Regions from separate parts of the Pantoea trifolii genome, predicted to be linked through region 3. Evidence: predicted binding sites of a transcription regulator. Region 3 holds the regulator's gene; each other region holds the start of a gene.

Region 1 (5,144 bases), 680 kb from region 3:
GTGCAGCCACACGGACCTTACTACTTCCTCGGCTATTCGCTGGGCGGAACCCTGGCACAAGGCATCGCCGCACGGCTGGAAGCGGCGGGTGAAGAAGTGGCGTTCCTCGGCCTGCTGGATACCTGGCCGCCGGAAACGCAAAACTGGGATGAGAAACGCGGCGAGAACGTGCTGGATCCGGCGGTGCTGGAAGAGGTCAATCGCGAGCGCGAGCAGTTTATCGCCGCGCAGCGCCATCAGGCCGGTGAAGAGATGCGTGCGATGTTCGATACTATCGAAGCCAACTACGCCAGTTCGGTGCGCCTGCTGGCAACGGCCCGCAGCGCGCGTTTCAACGGTCGCGCCACGCTGTTCCTCGCCGAACAGACGCAGCAGCCAGGACAAGATGCGCGCCACGCCTGGGCGCCGTATGTCGGTGAACTGGAAGTGTGGCCAATGGATTGCGCCCACGTGGAGATCATTTCACCGCAGATGTTTGAGCAGATTGGGCCGTTGTTGCAGCGGTTGTTGCAATAGCGCTCTTTCCCTCACCCTAGCCCTCTCCCGCAAGCGGGAGAGGGAACTAATCTTCTCCTTCTCCCGCTTGCGGGAGAAGGTTGGGATGAGGGCCAGCGCGCACTGTCTTTAACTACTCCCGCGCCCCAGCGGCACAATCATCGGCGTATGCGCCACCGGGTCTTCCACAATGACGCAGCGCAAACCATACACCTGCTCGATCAACGCCGGCGTCACAATCTCCGACGGCTTCCCTTCGGCAACGATCTTGCCGTAACGCATCGCTATCAAATGCGTGGCATAGCGGCAGGCATGATTAAGATCGTGCAGCACCACCACCAGCGTACGACCATGCTGCTGATTAAGATCCTGCATCAACTCCAGCAGCTCAATTTGATGGGTGATATCCAGCCAGGTCGTCGGTTCATCCAGCAGCAGTAATGGCGTTTCCTGCGCCAAAACCATGGCAATCCACACGCGCTGGCGCTGACCGCCCGATAACGTATCTACCGACTGCTGTGCCAAATCGGCCACGCCGGTGGCGCGCATCGCGTTCTGCACCGCCGCTTCATCTTCCGCACGCCAGCGCCCAAACAGCGCCTGATGCGGATAGCGTCCGCGCGCCACCAGCTCAGTGACGCTGATGCCCGCTGGCGCATCCGAACTTTGCGGCAGCAGGCCCAGACGCCGCGCCACCTCTTTGGTGGGATAGCTGGCAATGGCCGCGCCATCCAGCAACACCTCACCTTGCAGCGGTGTATGCAGACGACTCAGCGTACGCAGCAGCGTCGATTTGCCGCAGGCGTTGGGGCCGATAATCACCGTCAGCTCACCTTGCGGAATCGCCACCGACAGATTCTCTGCCACCACCTTTTTGTCGTAGCCCAGCGTCAGGTCATCGCCGCGCAGACGTGAAGGGATCTCGGTCATTGGCGTCGCGCCTCCCGCACCAGTAAAGCAATCAGATAAAGTCCACCGAGAATGACGGTAATCACGCCAACCGGTAATTGATAAGGCAGGAACAGATGCTGGGCGGCGAAGTCTGCGGCTATCAGCAGCAGCGCGCCGCACAGTGCCGCCAGCGGCAACGCACCTTTGACACCGCCGCCGAGACGACGGGCAATCTGCGGCGCCAGTAGCGCGACAAACGAAATCGGCCCGACCAGCGCGGTGGACGCCGCCGTGAGCACTACGCCAATCAGCATCAGCCACATGCGGCTGCGCTCCACCGGTACGCCGAGCGCGCAGGCGGTGTCGTCACCCATCTCCAGCAACCGCATCCGCCGCGCCAGCAGCGCCATTAGCAGTAACGCCAGCAGCAGCACCGCAATCACCGGCGGCGTTTTCGCCCAGGTAATGCCGTTAAGCGATCCGGCGCTCCACAAGCCCGCACTCAACGCCGACTCCAGCGAGGCGCTGATAATCAGCCATGAATTCAACGCCATCAGCAGCGCTCGCACGCTGATGCCGACGATAATCAGGCGGAAGGTTTCCACGCCGTTGCGCCAGGCAAACAGATAGACCAGCGCCGCCGTGGCAATGCCGCCAATTAACGCTGCGCCGGTCATCGCCGTGACGCTTTGATTGAACAGCACCAGCGCCACCAGCACGCCGCTGTATGCGCCGGTGTTGAAACCGAGAATATCCGGGCTGCCGAGCGGATTACGCAGCAGAGACTGGAAAATCGCGCCGCTGATGCCTAACGCGGCACCAATCAACAGCGCCATTAGCACGCGCGGCAAACGCCACTCCAGCACGATCAGTTTGACGTTACTGGCGCCCTGCCCAAGCAGAATTTGCCAGATCTGTTCACCGCTGATCTGCAATGCGCCGCGCGTCATCGCCAGATAAGCCAGCAGAGCGCAGGCGCACAGCAGCCAAAGCGTATGAAGCCAGACACGACGCGTCATAGTGCACCCCGGCCCAATTTACGGCGCACCAGTACAATCAGCATCGGCGCACCGAGCATCGCCGTAACGATGGAAACCCGCAGCTCGCCCGCCACCAGCAGGCGGCCAAGGATATCGGCGGCGAGTAGCAGAATCGGCGTGATCAGCGCGGTGGCGGGCAGCATCCAGCGGTGATCGTTGCCCACCAGCCAGCGAGCAAAGTGCGGTGTCATCAAACCAACAAACGCAATTGGGCCTACCGCCGCCGTGGCTGCGCCGCACAGCAGCGCAATCGCCAGCAGGCCAAGCAGTTGGGTGCGCGCCACCCGCGTACCGAGCGCGGTCGCCATGTCGCCGCCCATACTCAAACTGTTCAGCGCCTGCGACAGCGCAATGGCCACCATGCTGCCGATCAGCACCGCCGGAAACAGCGTGCGCAGCGTGGAGAAGGTGCGAATATCCAGCGAGCCGCTGTGCCAGAAGCGCAGATGATCGTAGATGTCAGGATTAAGCAGCGACAGGCCAGAAGTTAATCCATCCAGCACCGCGCCCAGCGCTACGCCGGCCAGCGTCAGACGCACCGGATTAACGCGCCCGCCGCCAATCGCGCCGGTCATCGCTACCAGCACTGAAGCCAGCAGCGCGCCGCCAAAGGCGAAGCCGAGCCAATCCACCGGCGAGTCCGCACCGAACAGCGCAATGCCAATCACCACCGCGAAACCGGCTCCGGCGTTAACGCCAAGGATGCCGGGATCGGCCAGCGGATTGCGCGTCAGGCTCTGCATTAACGCACCGGCGAGACCCAGCGCCACGCCCGCCAGCAAACCGGCCAGCGTACGCGGCAGGCGCGCGTCACGCACAATGACGCACTCCGCGCTGTTACAGGAGGTGGTAAGCGAATGATAAACATCGGGAAGCGGTATCGATTTTGCCCCCAGCATTAAGCTGAGCGCGATGAGGAGCAAGAGCAGAATCCCTGAGCCTGCTAATGCACGAATCTGGCGCATAGCGTTCTAAACCTTCACTGTTCAACGTCGTCGCATGCGCGATGTAACTTGATAATGGTTATCGTTATTACTCGCGTTTAGCTATGTTACCATGACTCGCCTCGCGGACGATGAGGAAAATTGGTGCAATAAGGCGAACACATGAACAAATCTTCCCACTTTATCGATCTCTCGCTGCTGAAAACCCATCCGGCTTTTCGCGCGGTGTTTATCGCGCGTTTTATCTCGATTGTCGCACTCGGCATGCTCGCCGTGGCGGTGCCGGTGCAGATTCAGCACCTGACAAATTCACCGCTGCTGGTGGGATTGGCGGTGACGCTGGCCGCTGCGGGCATGTTTATCGGCCTGCTCACCGGCGGCGTATTGGCGGATCGCCATGAACGCAAAAAGCTGATTCTGTTTGCCCGATCCACCTGCGGCTTAGGTTTTATCGCGCTGGCCACCAACGCCGCGCTGCCAGAACCCTCTTTGATCGCGGTTTATCTGCTCGGTTTCTGGGATGGCTTTTTCGGCGCGATTGGCGTGACCGCGCTGCTGGCGGCGACGCCCGCGCTGGTCGGCAGGGAAAACATTATGCAGGCGGGCGCGATCACCATGTTGACGGTGCGCTTCGGCTCGATTTTATCGCCAGCGATTGCCGGTCTGGTGATTGCGCATGGCGGCATAACCTGGAACTACGCCCTCGCCGCCTTCGGCACTTTGCTTACCGTGTTAACGCTGCTGAAATTGCCGACGTTGCCGCCTCCGCCGCAGCCGCGTGAACATCCGCTGAAATCCCTCGCCGCTGGCGTGCAGTTTCTTTTCGCCAGCCCGATTGTCGGCATGGTGGCGCTGATTGGCGCATTAGTGACGCTGGCCAGCGCGGTGCGCGTGCTCTATCCATCCCTCGCGCCGCATTGGTCAGTAAGCGCGGACCAGCTTGGCCTGATGTACGCTGCCGTGCCGCTTGGTGCGGCTATCGGCGCATTCACCAGCGGTAGACTGAAACACGCCGCGCGTCCCGGACAGCTGGTGCTCGGCAGCGCGATTGCGGCGTTTATCGCGCTGGGTTTGTTTAGCCTGATGCCGAATCTGCCGCTGGCACTCGCCTGTTTAGTCGCCTTCGGCTACTTCAGCGCCATCAACAGTCTGGTGCAGTACGCGATGATTCAGGCATTAACGCCGGATCATCTGTTAGGCCGTATCAACGGCTTGTGGACCGCGCAGAACGTGACCGGCGATGCGATTGGTGCGGCGGTGATTGGCGCAATGGGTTCATGGCTGCTGCCACCGCAGGCCGCCGCCGTGTTTGGCTTTGCGGCGGCGCTACTGGGCATAGCGATGTGGTTGGTGATGGGCCGTTTACGTCGTTACCATCCGCCAGCACCGGAGCTGGCGGAACAGGCATCATGATTTAACGAACAGCTTTTCCAGACGCGCTAGCAGATTGCTGGCGCTGTAGTAATCGAGACGGAAAGAATCGACGCCCAGCTCGTACACCTGTTTGTTCTGCACGGCAGCGTTTTGCGCAAGGAACGGATTGCCTAACACCGATTGCGTGGTTTTATCGTCAGCGGCAAACAGCAGGAAGGTTTTACCGTTCAGCCCGCTGGCAACGTTTTCACCCGACAGTTGAATGATGTCTTTGCGCTGCCCCATGCTGTGGCCCTGCTCAACCGTCGCCGGTGGCGTTGCCAGGGTGAAGCCAAGTTGTTCCAGCAGCTTGCCCTGCGCCGAGGCTGTGGTCCACAGATTGACCGCGCGCCCGCCACCG
Region 2 (5,144 bases), 390 kb from region 3:
AACGCCGGACGGCAGCTGCGGATCGCCGACCCAAATGTTGTAGTTGTGCATGTCGGCCACGCCGAGTGGCGTCACGCCGAGCGCCATCAGCAGCTCCACCGGCAGCCATTCCAGCGCCAGAATGCGCTGCGCATCCGTTACAGCGGCACGCAGCGGCAACGCGGACATCAACGGGGAAAGCGCCAGCGCCGTCAGCAGACGGCGGCGAGAAATGTCGAACATGGCGAGGCCTTAATAAACGAAACTGACGGGCGCGCCGCCCAGCGGATGCGGCAAAATGCCCATCGGAATACCGTAAATGTTGCCCAGCACATCGGCCTGCATGATCACCTCAGGGCCGCCTTCGGCAATCACTTCGCCACCGCGTAATGCTACCAGACGATCGCAATAGCGCGCCGCCATGTTGAGATCGTGTAGCACCGCAATCACCGTCAGCCCACGTTCGCGGCTGAGACGCTGAATCAGCGCCAGCACATCAACCTGATGGGCGATATCCAGCGCCGACGTCGGTTCGTCCAGCAGCAGACAGCGACTGTTCTGCGCCACCAGCATCGCCAGCCAGGCACGCTGGCGCTCGCCGCCAGAAAGGCTATCCACCAGACGCCCGGCAAAAGGCTTTAATCCCACCAGCGTAATCGCCTCTTCTACCCGATCGCGATCTTCCTGACCATAGCGGCCCAGCGCGCCGTGCCACGGATAGCGGCCAATCGCCACCAGCTCGCGCACCGTCATGCCTTCCGCCGCGGGCAGCTGCTGCGGCAGATACGCCACCTGACGCGCAAAATCTTTGCTGCCCCAGTTATCTACCGCGTCCTCATTCAGCAACACGCGCCCTTCACTCGCCGCATGGTGACGACCGAGCATTTTCAGCAGCGTGGATTTGCCGGAACCATTATGACCAATCAGCGCGGTGACTTTGCCCGGTGCAAAAGTAAGAGACAGCGGATGCAGCAGCGTGCGGCCTGGCACACGAAAACTGACGTTATCCAGCCTGAAGGTGGTTTCTGCGTGGTGCGGATGCTGCATGATAATCCCTGGTTAATCGGTAGGGTCGCCATTAATGGCGACCTACGTAACGTGATCAGAAGCGGAAAGTCGCAGTACCGACAATCTGACGCTCAGCGCCCCAGTAGCAGGCGTAGTCGCGGTAGCAGCTGGCGACATATTCACGATCGAACAGATTATTGACGTTAACGCCGATGGTGGAGCCCGGCATGCCAAAGCGTGCGAGATCGTATTTCAGCGCGGCATCAACGGTGGTGTAACCGGCGACGTCAAAGTTTTGGTTCTCGTTCGCCGGGTCATTGGCGCTGTAGATACCTTTGCTTTCGCCGACATAACGTACACCTGCACCCAGCGTTACGCCTGAAAGCGCAGTTTCATGGAAGGTATAATCGCCCCACAGTGATGCCATATGCTTCGGCACCTGATTTGGCGTTTTACCTTTCAGATTGGTGTCTTCGGTATATTCCGCATCAGTGTAGGTATAGGACGCCGTCATGTTGATGTTGGCATTTAGCGCTGCTTTAGCTTCCAGCTCCACGCCACGTGAACGGATTTCACCGCTCTGAATGCTGGCAAATGGATGGTTAGCCGTATCCGGATCGGCCGTCAGATTTTTGGTTTTGGTCAGCTGATATACCGCAGCCGTCAGCACCACCGGACGATCTTTAGGAACGTATTTCACACCGGCTTCATACTGCTTGGCACGCGAAGGATCAAAGGCTTCGCCATCGAAGGTTGAACCCGCATTCGGGATAAAGGCTTCGCTGTAGCTGAAGTATGGCGCGATGCCGTTATCAAACACGTAGTTCAGCCCGCCACGCCAGGTGAATGCCTGATCGTTCTGACGATCAACGCTATCGGCCACGCGATCGTATACCGAGTTCATCGCGTAATCGTAGCGACCGCCGAGGGTTAACACCCAGCGATTCCACTCCATCTGATCCTGTGCGTATAAACCGGTTTGGCGCTGCTTATTGAGATGCTGATAAGGCGTCGCAAACGGCGTCACGCTGTCATCGCCATATTGCGGATTAACAGCATTCAGCGGTGATGCGGTACCAAATTGCGCATCAATATCGTTGCGGGTGCGCTGGAAATCGACACCCAGCAACAGCGTGTGATCAACCTGCCCCGTCGCAAATTTAGCCTGCGCCTGGTTATCAACGGCAAACTGATTCAGCTTTTCATTAGAAACCGCTGAACCGCGCGTGATTTGCTGTGTTACTGAATTAAAACCATTGCCATAAATGCTACGATAATCCGTTCTCAAATCCGCATAGCGCAGATTCTGTCGCACCGTCCAGGTGTCGTTGAAGCTGTGCTCGAAGTTGTAACCCACCATCTTGGTGTTGCGCGAAATCTTGTTGCTGTCTTCGCCTTCATCAAAGTTGGTCGGCAGCTTGTAACTGCTGCCGTCAGGACGCGTGATGCCTACCACGGTGCCCTGACGCGGCAACCAGCCGTAATAGCCGGTTTCCGGTTCGTTCTGGAAGTAGGTCAGCAGATCAAAACGCGTATTCTCATTCGGACGCCAGCTGAACGACGGCGCAATGGTGTAGCGTTTCTCTTTATTCATCTCCTGCTGCGCATCAGCGCTGCGCGCGAGGCCGGTCAGGCGATAGCTGTAAACGCCGTCATCATCCAGCGAGCCGCCGAAATCGAAACCGGTGGAGAACTGATTGTTGGTGCCCATCTGGAACTGCACTTCACGCAGCGTCTCCTGCGTAGGACGCTTACTAACCAGCGACACCACGCCGCCCGGATTGCTCTTGCCGTACAGCACCGAAACCGGACCGCGCAGCAGCTCGGCGCGCTCGAGGAAATAGGGATCGATAGCAAACTCAGAGTAGTTATCGCCCTGCAGTTTCAGGCCATCAAGATATTGATTGGTGTTGGTTTCGCTGAAGCCGCGAATAGAAAGCGCATCGATGACATTGGAGCTACCGCGGTTGCCGGTCAATACGCCAGGCGTATAGTTGAAAGCCCCTTTCACGCTGGTGACGTTTTTCATCGCCATCTCTTCCTGCGTGACCACAGAGATCGACTGCGGGTTCTTCTCAATCGGCGTATCGGTTTTGGTGCCGGTGGCGCTGCGTTTGGCCGCGATGGTTGGCGACGGGCCCCATGCATTCTCTTGCGCCACGCCGCTGCCACCATCGGCGCTGACAACCACGGTATCTTCTGCCAACGCCTGCACGCTGAACGTACCCAGAGTCAGTGAAATAAGCCAAGCCAACGAACGCGGGCGGAAAAAACAAGGATTGGTGTTTCGCGTATTCATAAGTGAGGTCTCTCGAAAAAAGTCGATGCAGGCGAATACAAACGAGAATGATTATTATGACGCACGGATTTTAGGCGAAATAACTCCACATTCGCAACGTCTAATGGCCGTTAGCGCGGCGTTTACAGCCAGATCGCGCATATTCATGATCGCGAATAATAAATTAGCGATGAAGCGAGCGCAGGCCACCAATCGGGAAATTACACTGCCGCAAAGCGGAAATTCATTTCATCCCGATTGAGCCATTAATTAAAAATAATCAATAAAATCATTTATTTAAGAATTGGCCCACTAATTGCTTATGTCATGCATTCTCTTTCTAAAGACATCGTCATGGCCGCTATAAACTGGAACATTGTTGATCGCGTTATCTTCATCAATTTGAAGAAACGCAAAGACCGATTAACCCGCATCACTAAACAGCTTAAAAAGTTAGGTCTAACCGCTGAAAAAATCGTTCGTCTGAATGCGATCAAGCATGAAAAGGGCTACATCGGCTGCACGCAATCGCATATTGCCGCGCTGGAGATGGCACGCGATAACGGCTGGGAGCGGGTGCTGATTCTGGAAGATGACTTCAGCTTTGATGAAAACCAGGCGAATTATGACAATCTCAACCGCTACTTTGCCGCCCTGCCGCAAATCAACTGGCAAGTGGCTTTTCTGGCGGCCAATTATCGCCGCGTCACGCCGTTGAAAAGCGTGGACTATATCGTGCGCGCTAACTTCGCGTGGTGCGCCTGCGCGTATATCGTCAATCTCCGCTATTACGCCACGCTGATTGAAAACTATCGCGCAGCGCTGCAGGCACAATTGCAAGGTGGCGCGCAGGCGCAATATGCCCTTGATGTGCACTGGAATAGCCTGATGCAGCAGGATCTGTGGCTGGGCGTGTTCCCCAACGCCGGCGCACAACGGCTCGACAAAAGCGATATCGAAAATAGAACGGTAGATTACCGCGCACTCTTCAGAAAGCCGTTGAGTCAAATTGTTGCGCCCGCCAAATTCACGCCCTCCACTACCGGTCCAATTAAGGTCGATTTTTACTTCCAGTGGCCGCCGGGTTGGACAAATTTTGAATCGGTAATTGAGGCGATGCAGGCCAATCCCGTCTTCGATTGCCGCATCGTGGTGGTGCCTTACCTGAACTGGAAGGCCAGCGATGTTAATGGCGATATTCAGCGTGAAATTCTGCGTGAAAGAGGGCTCGACTATATCGGGTTTGAAGATTATCAGTTGGAGGCGCGTCAGCCGGATGTGGTGTTCCTGCAAAACCCTTACGACGAAGCGCGACCCGAAGCCTTCCGCAGCGACTACTTGCATGAGCGCGGCGTGAAGATCGCTTATATCCCTTACGCGCTCGACACCGGAATTGGCGCTGAAAGTATGGTGTATCAGTATAATTTGCTCTGTCAGAATCTGGCGACGTGGGTATTTGCCCGTTCAGAAAAACATAAAGCTGAGTTTGCACTGCAATGTCAGGCAGGAAATCGCCATGTACACGTTACCGGCCATCCTAAATTTGACCACTATCAGCGTCGTTTCCCTCTTTCAGATAAGCCGCAGCCACGCACAGTAACCACTTTCCTGTGGACACCGCATTTCGTGCTGCCGGGCGATCAGAAGATGTACACCACTTTCAACCTTTACGGCAGCGCGATCCTGAAGCTGATTGAGCGTCAGAATATTCATCTGATCATTCGCCCTCATCCGCTGCTAAGCCAGTGGATAAATGAAGCCAACTCATCGGCACGTAGCCTTTATCAGCAATTACTTAGCACGGCGCAGCAGCACGCCAATCTGGAGTGGGATCACGGGCATGATTACACCCATACTTTTGCGCGTTCCGATGCACTCA
Region 3 (5,144 bases):
AACGAACTTTATTCGTCAGATCATCGACGAAGATTTGGCGAGCGGTAAGCACAACAGTGTGCATACCCGTTTCCCGCCTGAGCCCAATGGTTATCTGCATATTGGCCATGCGAAATCTATCTGCCTGAACTTTGGTATCGCGCAAGACTACCAAGGTCAGTGCAATCTGCGTTTCGACGACACTAACCCAGTAAAAGAAGATCTGGAGTTTGTTGAATCCATTAAGCGTGATGTGCAATGGCTGGGCTTTGAGTGGAGCGGCAACATTCGTTACTCCTCAGACTACTTCGACCAACTGTTCAACTATGCGGTTGAGCTGATCAACAAAGGCCTGGCCTATGTTGATGAACTGTCAGCAGATGAGATCCGTGAATATCGCGGTTCCCTGACGGCACCGGGCAAAAACAGTCCGTATCGCGATCGCAGCGTGGAAGAGAACCTAGCGCTGTTCCAGAAGATGCGCGATGGCGGTTTCGAAGAGGGAAAAGCCTGTCTGCGTGCCAAAATCGACATGGCGTCCAGTTTCATCGTGATGCGTGATCCAGTGCTGTATCGCATTAAGTTTGCCGATCACCATCAGACTGGCAGCAAGTGGTGCATCTATCCGATGTACGACTTCACCCATTGCATTTCGGATGCGATTGAAGGCATTACGCACTCACTCTGTACGCTGGAGTTCCAGGACAACCGTCGTCTGTACGATTGGGTGCTGGATAACATCACCATTCCGGTTCATCCACGGCAGTACGAATTTTCACGCCTGAATCTGGAATACGCGGTGATGTCGAAGCGTAAACTGACTCAGCTGGTGAGCGAGAAGGTTGTCGAAGGCTGGGACGATCCGCGCATGCTGACCGTATCTGGTCTGCGTCGTCGTGGTTACAGCGCCGCTTCCATCCGTGAATTCTGCCGCCGTATTGGTGTGACCAAACAGGACAATATCGTGGAGATGGCTTCACTGGAATCGTGCATTCGTGACGATCTTAATGAAAACGCACCGCGTGCGATGGCCGTAATGGATCCGCTTAAAGTGGTGATCGAGAACCTGCCTGCCGGTCACGAAGAGATCATCAGCATGCCGAATCATCCGAATAAACCGGAGATGGGCACGCGTGAAGTGCCATTCAGTCGTGAAGTGTGGATCGATCGCGCGGATTTCCGTGAAGAAGCCAACAAGCAGTACAAACGTCTGGTACTGGGCAAAGAAGTGCGTCTGCGTAATGCATACGTGATCCGTGCCGAGCGAGTAGCGAAGGATGATGAGGGCAATATCACTTGCATCTATTGTACCTGCGACGTTGATACGCTGAGCAAAGATCCGGCCGATGGCCGCAAAGTGAAAGGCGTTATCCATTGGGTTTCTGCGATTCACGCGCTGCCAGCGGAATTCCGCCTGTACGATCGTCTTTTCAGTGTGCCAAATCCGGGCGCGGCGGAGGATTTCCTCACCACCATCAACCCGAACTCACTGGAAATCAAACAGGGCTTCGTGGAGCCAGGTTTGCGTGCAGCCGATCCAATGGCGCCGTACCAGTTTGAACGTGAAGGCTATTTCTGTGCGGATAGCGTCTATTCACAGCCATCCAAACTGGTGTTTAACCGCACCGTTGGTTTACGTGATACCTGGGCAAAAATCGGCGATTAATATTTTTGTCGCAAGCACGATATGATCATGAAAGGGCGAGCAATCGCCCTTTTTTATTGTCTCGATTTAACCAGATACGACCTTTTATGCTGCTCCCTGCAATTAGCCATTAATTCCTTATTTGCGACTATTCTGACTTTAGCAAAATTAAACCATTTGCCAGTGTGAAAAACTTTTTTTCAGGTAGGCTATGCGCTCTCAGCCGTTGCTCTGCGGGTAATCAAAGGATAAAAAATGACAAGTCTCGCCCTGGAAGCCAAACATAGCGTGGTGGTTTTACATCAGCTTATCGAACGTATTTTTAATCAGGCAGAAGGCAGTGATGACAGCATTGATCTGTTCTTGTCGTACTTTCATCCCGACTTCAAAATGGTCACGCCACAGGGTAAACAGCTTGATCTTAATGAGATGGAAACACTGTTTCGCCAGTTGCAGGGACAGCGTGAAGGGATGCGAATTGCCACCAGTGAGCACGCCATCATTTCGCAGCAAAGTGAGGAAGTCACGATTCAGTATCGTGAATTGCAGATGATGAATGGCACCAATCAGAGCCGCATTTCTCTGGCGGTGCTGGATTGCAGCACCGCCATTCCGCGCTGGCGCTACTTGCAGGAAACGCTCGTTGCCTGATTTCAGATATAAAAAAACCGGCTTAAGCCGGTTTTTTTATACTGCATAGCACACTCAATTACTTATCGTGGAGCGTATCGTCTTCGCGGCAGTCTCCCAGAGCACAGTGACCATACAGGTACAGGCTGTGGTTGCTAAGCTTGATGCCGTGGCGAGTAGCAATTTCACGCTGACGCGTTTCGATTGATTCATCGCTGAATTCGATAACTTTGCCACAATCCAGGCAGATCAAATGATCGTGATGATGTTGCTGAGTCAGTTCGAAGACAGACTTACCGCCTTCAAAGTTATGACGGGTTACGATGCCCGCGTCGTCAAACTGGTTAAGAACGCGATAAACCGTTGCCAGACCAATCTCTTCGCCCATATCGATCAGGCGCTTATACAAATCTTCCGCACTGACGTGATGGGACTCGGGGCCGGGTCCCTGAAGCACTTCCAGAATTTTCAGTCTGGGTAGCGTGACTTTCAGGCCAGCCTTCTTCAATGCGGAGTTGTTGTCAGTCATGCGGATATTGTCCTGTTACTTTGCTAGTCACTTGCGGCGCAGGGGCCTTGAATGTTTAGGTCAACGCGCATTCTCATTTGCGTCTCATTATAGAACTCAAGCAGTGAAATGAAAACCAAGGCAACGTCCTTAATCACCAAAGGTTGTAAGGATAACGTCACTAATGTCTTCAGGACGCTTGGGTTTTGGATTCCATTTCACTCAGCCTCATTCTACTGCCAGAGGAATAAGCGGATGACCATTGCGGGTATTCTACAGATTTGCGGGGAAAAGTTAAAAAACCGTAGCTATTATTTTTATAGGAAATTCCGTTGCCCGATGTGAGGCAGCGCGCACATCGGGCAGAGCAGGGAATTAAGCTTCAATAATCTCTTTCAGCTGCAACTCGTCGAAGATCTGCTTCACCCATTTCTCAACACGTTCGTTGGTCAATTCTGGTTGACGATCTTCATCAATTGCCAGACCGAGGAAGTTTTTGTCATCGGCGAGGCCTTTAGAGGCTTCGAAGTGATAGCCTTCGGTTGGCCAGTGACCCACAATCACCGCACCGTTAGGCTCGATGATGTCACGGATGGTGCCCATCGCGTCACAGAAGTATTCGGCGTAATCCTCCTGATCGCCACAACCAAACAGCGCTACCAGCTTGCCATTGAAATCAATCTCTTCCAGCGTCGGGAAGAAATCATCCCAGTCGCACTGCGCTTCGCCGTAATACCAGGTTGGAATGCCCAGCAGCAGGATGTCGAACGCATCGAGATCTTCTTTGGTGCTCTTAGCAATGTCATGCACTTCGGCGACATCTTTACCCAGTTGTTTCTGGATCATCTTTGCAATGTTTTCAGTGTTGCCGGTATCGCTGCCGAAGAAAATGCCTACGATTGCCATGGGTTAGGTAACCTCTTGAATCCTGATTGTGAAAGTAAGTCAGTTGACTGCACAGTTATGCGAATAATAGCAGACCGGTAAAAAGTGCGGAACTTGTAAAGCCGTGACTTTGTGTTCCAGCGTGCGGTCTTCGCGCGTTAAGACAGTTTGAGCTGTGCCAGCAGCATTTGTTCAATCAATTCGCTGCGACTGATGTTTTGCTGATCGGCCAGCGTGCTGAGCGCGTCAACCGCCTCGCTCGACATCTTCAGCTCAACACGACGCAGCCCACGCACTTTATCGCGCTTGAGCTGGTTGCGTTTGTTGATGCGTAACTGTTCATCACGCGTCAGCGGGCTGGTTTTCGGGCGACCAGGACGCCGCTCGTCTGCGAAGAGATCAAGCGTCGTGCGGTCTGTCTGTTCTTTTGCCATGGTTTGTAAAACTGAGTGGGCGCGAACGGCGGAAAGGCGCTGCGCGATTAAAACATTATCGGCCCGACCACGGTGAAAAAATATCCGTGGCAAATTTTTAGCGCGACATCATACTCCAGCGCCTTCCCTGACGCCAACCCTAAAGCGCAAGCGGCAAGCTTTTGCTTTTACAGGTTAAAAAAACGCCGAACGGCGCGTAACACCGCATCGGGTTTCTCGGCGTGCACCCAATGTCCAGCGCCGCTGATCACATGTGCATGCGCCTGCGGGAACTGACGCAGCAGCGCATCGCGATGCTGATTATCCAGATAAGGCGAGTCGCCGCCGCGGATAAACAGTGCCGGATGCGGCCACGCAGGAATCTCTTCCCAGCCGGAAATGGTGCTGTAGTTATCCCACAGCACCGGCACATTAAAGCGCCATTCGCCCTCTGCGAAAGATTTGAGGATGAACTGGATCACGCCTTCTTCATCAATATGCTGACGCATTACTTCAGCGGCTTCGCTGCGGCGCGTGACGCCCGCGGCGCTCACGGCCCGAATAGCGGCAAAAATTTCGTCATGGCGGCGCGTTTGGTAATCAACGGGCGCGATATCGATCATCACCATTTTTTCGATACGTTCCGGCGCGATGGCACTGAGCGCCATGGCGATTTTGCCGCCCATCGAGTGTCCTATCACACCCGCGCGATCGATATGGTGCGCATCCAGCGTTTCGACGATGTCCTGCGCCATCACGTGATAATTCATCTCATCGCTGCGTGCCGACAAGCCGTGGTTGCGCACATCAACCTGCAGCGTCGGACGTGCGTCACGCACCCCACGCGCCAGCACGCCAAGGTTATCAAGGCTGCCAAAAAGACCATGGATCAATAGAATCGGTGTGGCGTCGGGGGCAGATTGTTCAGTTTGCAGACGGGCGTTCAAAATCATGGCTAAAGTTCTTACGGTTGTGACCTTGGCTTAGGTTATCATGGATTCACCTGTCCAGCAGTCAGGCCGGAAGGCATTAGGGCATATTCCGACTTTTGCCTGGAAACGTTGCCAACGCTATCGGCTGCCAC

What was found. The regulator Fur, encoded in region 3, represses iron uptake genes when iron is present. The targets are predictions, from matches to a motif close to ATAATAATGAGAACNACTATCAA.
Region 1: entS (enterobactin transporter EntS) is a predicted target of Fur. The motif match lies at 3,440-3,462, and genes of this name have one in related genera.
Region 2: fhuA (ferrichrome porin FhuA) is a predicted target of Fur. The motif match lies at 3,322-3,344, and genes of this name have one in related genera.

Annotation. Positions count from the first base shown of each region.
Region 1 is NZ_JANIET010000001.1:565,754-570,897, reverse strand. It holds gene NQH49_RS02535 (enterobactin synthase subunit F) at 1-516, shown strand, start outside; gene NQH49_RS02530 (ATP-binding cassette domain-containing protein) at 625-1,425, opposite strand; gene fepG (iron-enterobactin ABC transporter permease) at 1,422-2,405, opposite strand; gene fepD (Fe(3+)-siderophore ABC transporter permease) at 2,402-3,391, opposite strand; gene entS (enterobactin transporter EntS) at 3,533-4,783, shown strand; gene fepB (Fe2+-enterobactin ABC transporter substrate-binding protein) at 4,778-5,144, opposite strand, start outside.
Region 2 is NZ_JANIET010000001.1:855,920-861,063, reverse strand. It holds gene fhuD (Fe(3+)-hydroxamate ABC transporter substrate-binding protein FhuD) at 1-222, opposite strand, end outside; gene fhuC (Fe3+-hydroxamate ABC transporter ATP-binding protein FhuC) at 232-1,026, opposite strand; gene fhuA (ferrichrome porin FhuA) at 1,082-3,286, opposite strand; gene NQH49_RS03810 (glycosyltransferase family 25 protein) at 3,620-5,144, shown strand, end outside.
Region 3 is NZ_JANIET010000001.1:1,250,197-1,255,340, forward strand. It holds gene glnS (glutamine--tRNA ligase) at 1-1,645, shown strand, start outside; gene NQH49_RS05745 (hypothetical protein) at 1,880-2,275, shown strand; gene fur (ferric iron uptake transcriptional regulator) at 2,334-2,783, opposite strand; gene fldA (flavodoxin FldA) at 3,138-3,668, opposite strand; gene ybfE (LexA regulated protein) at 3,806-4,081, opposite strand; gene ybfF (esterase) at 4,249-5,013, opposite strand.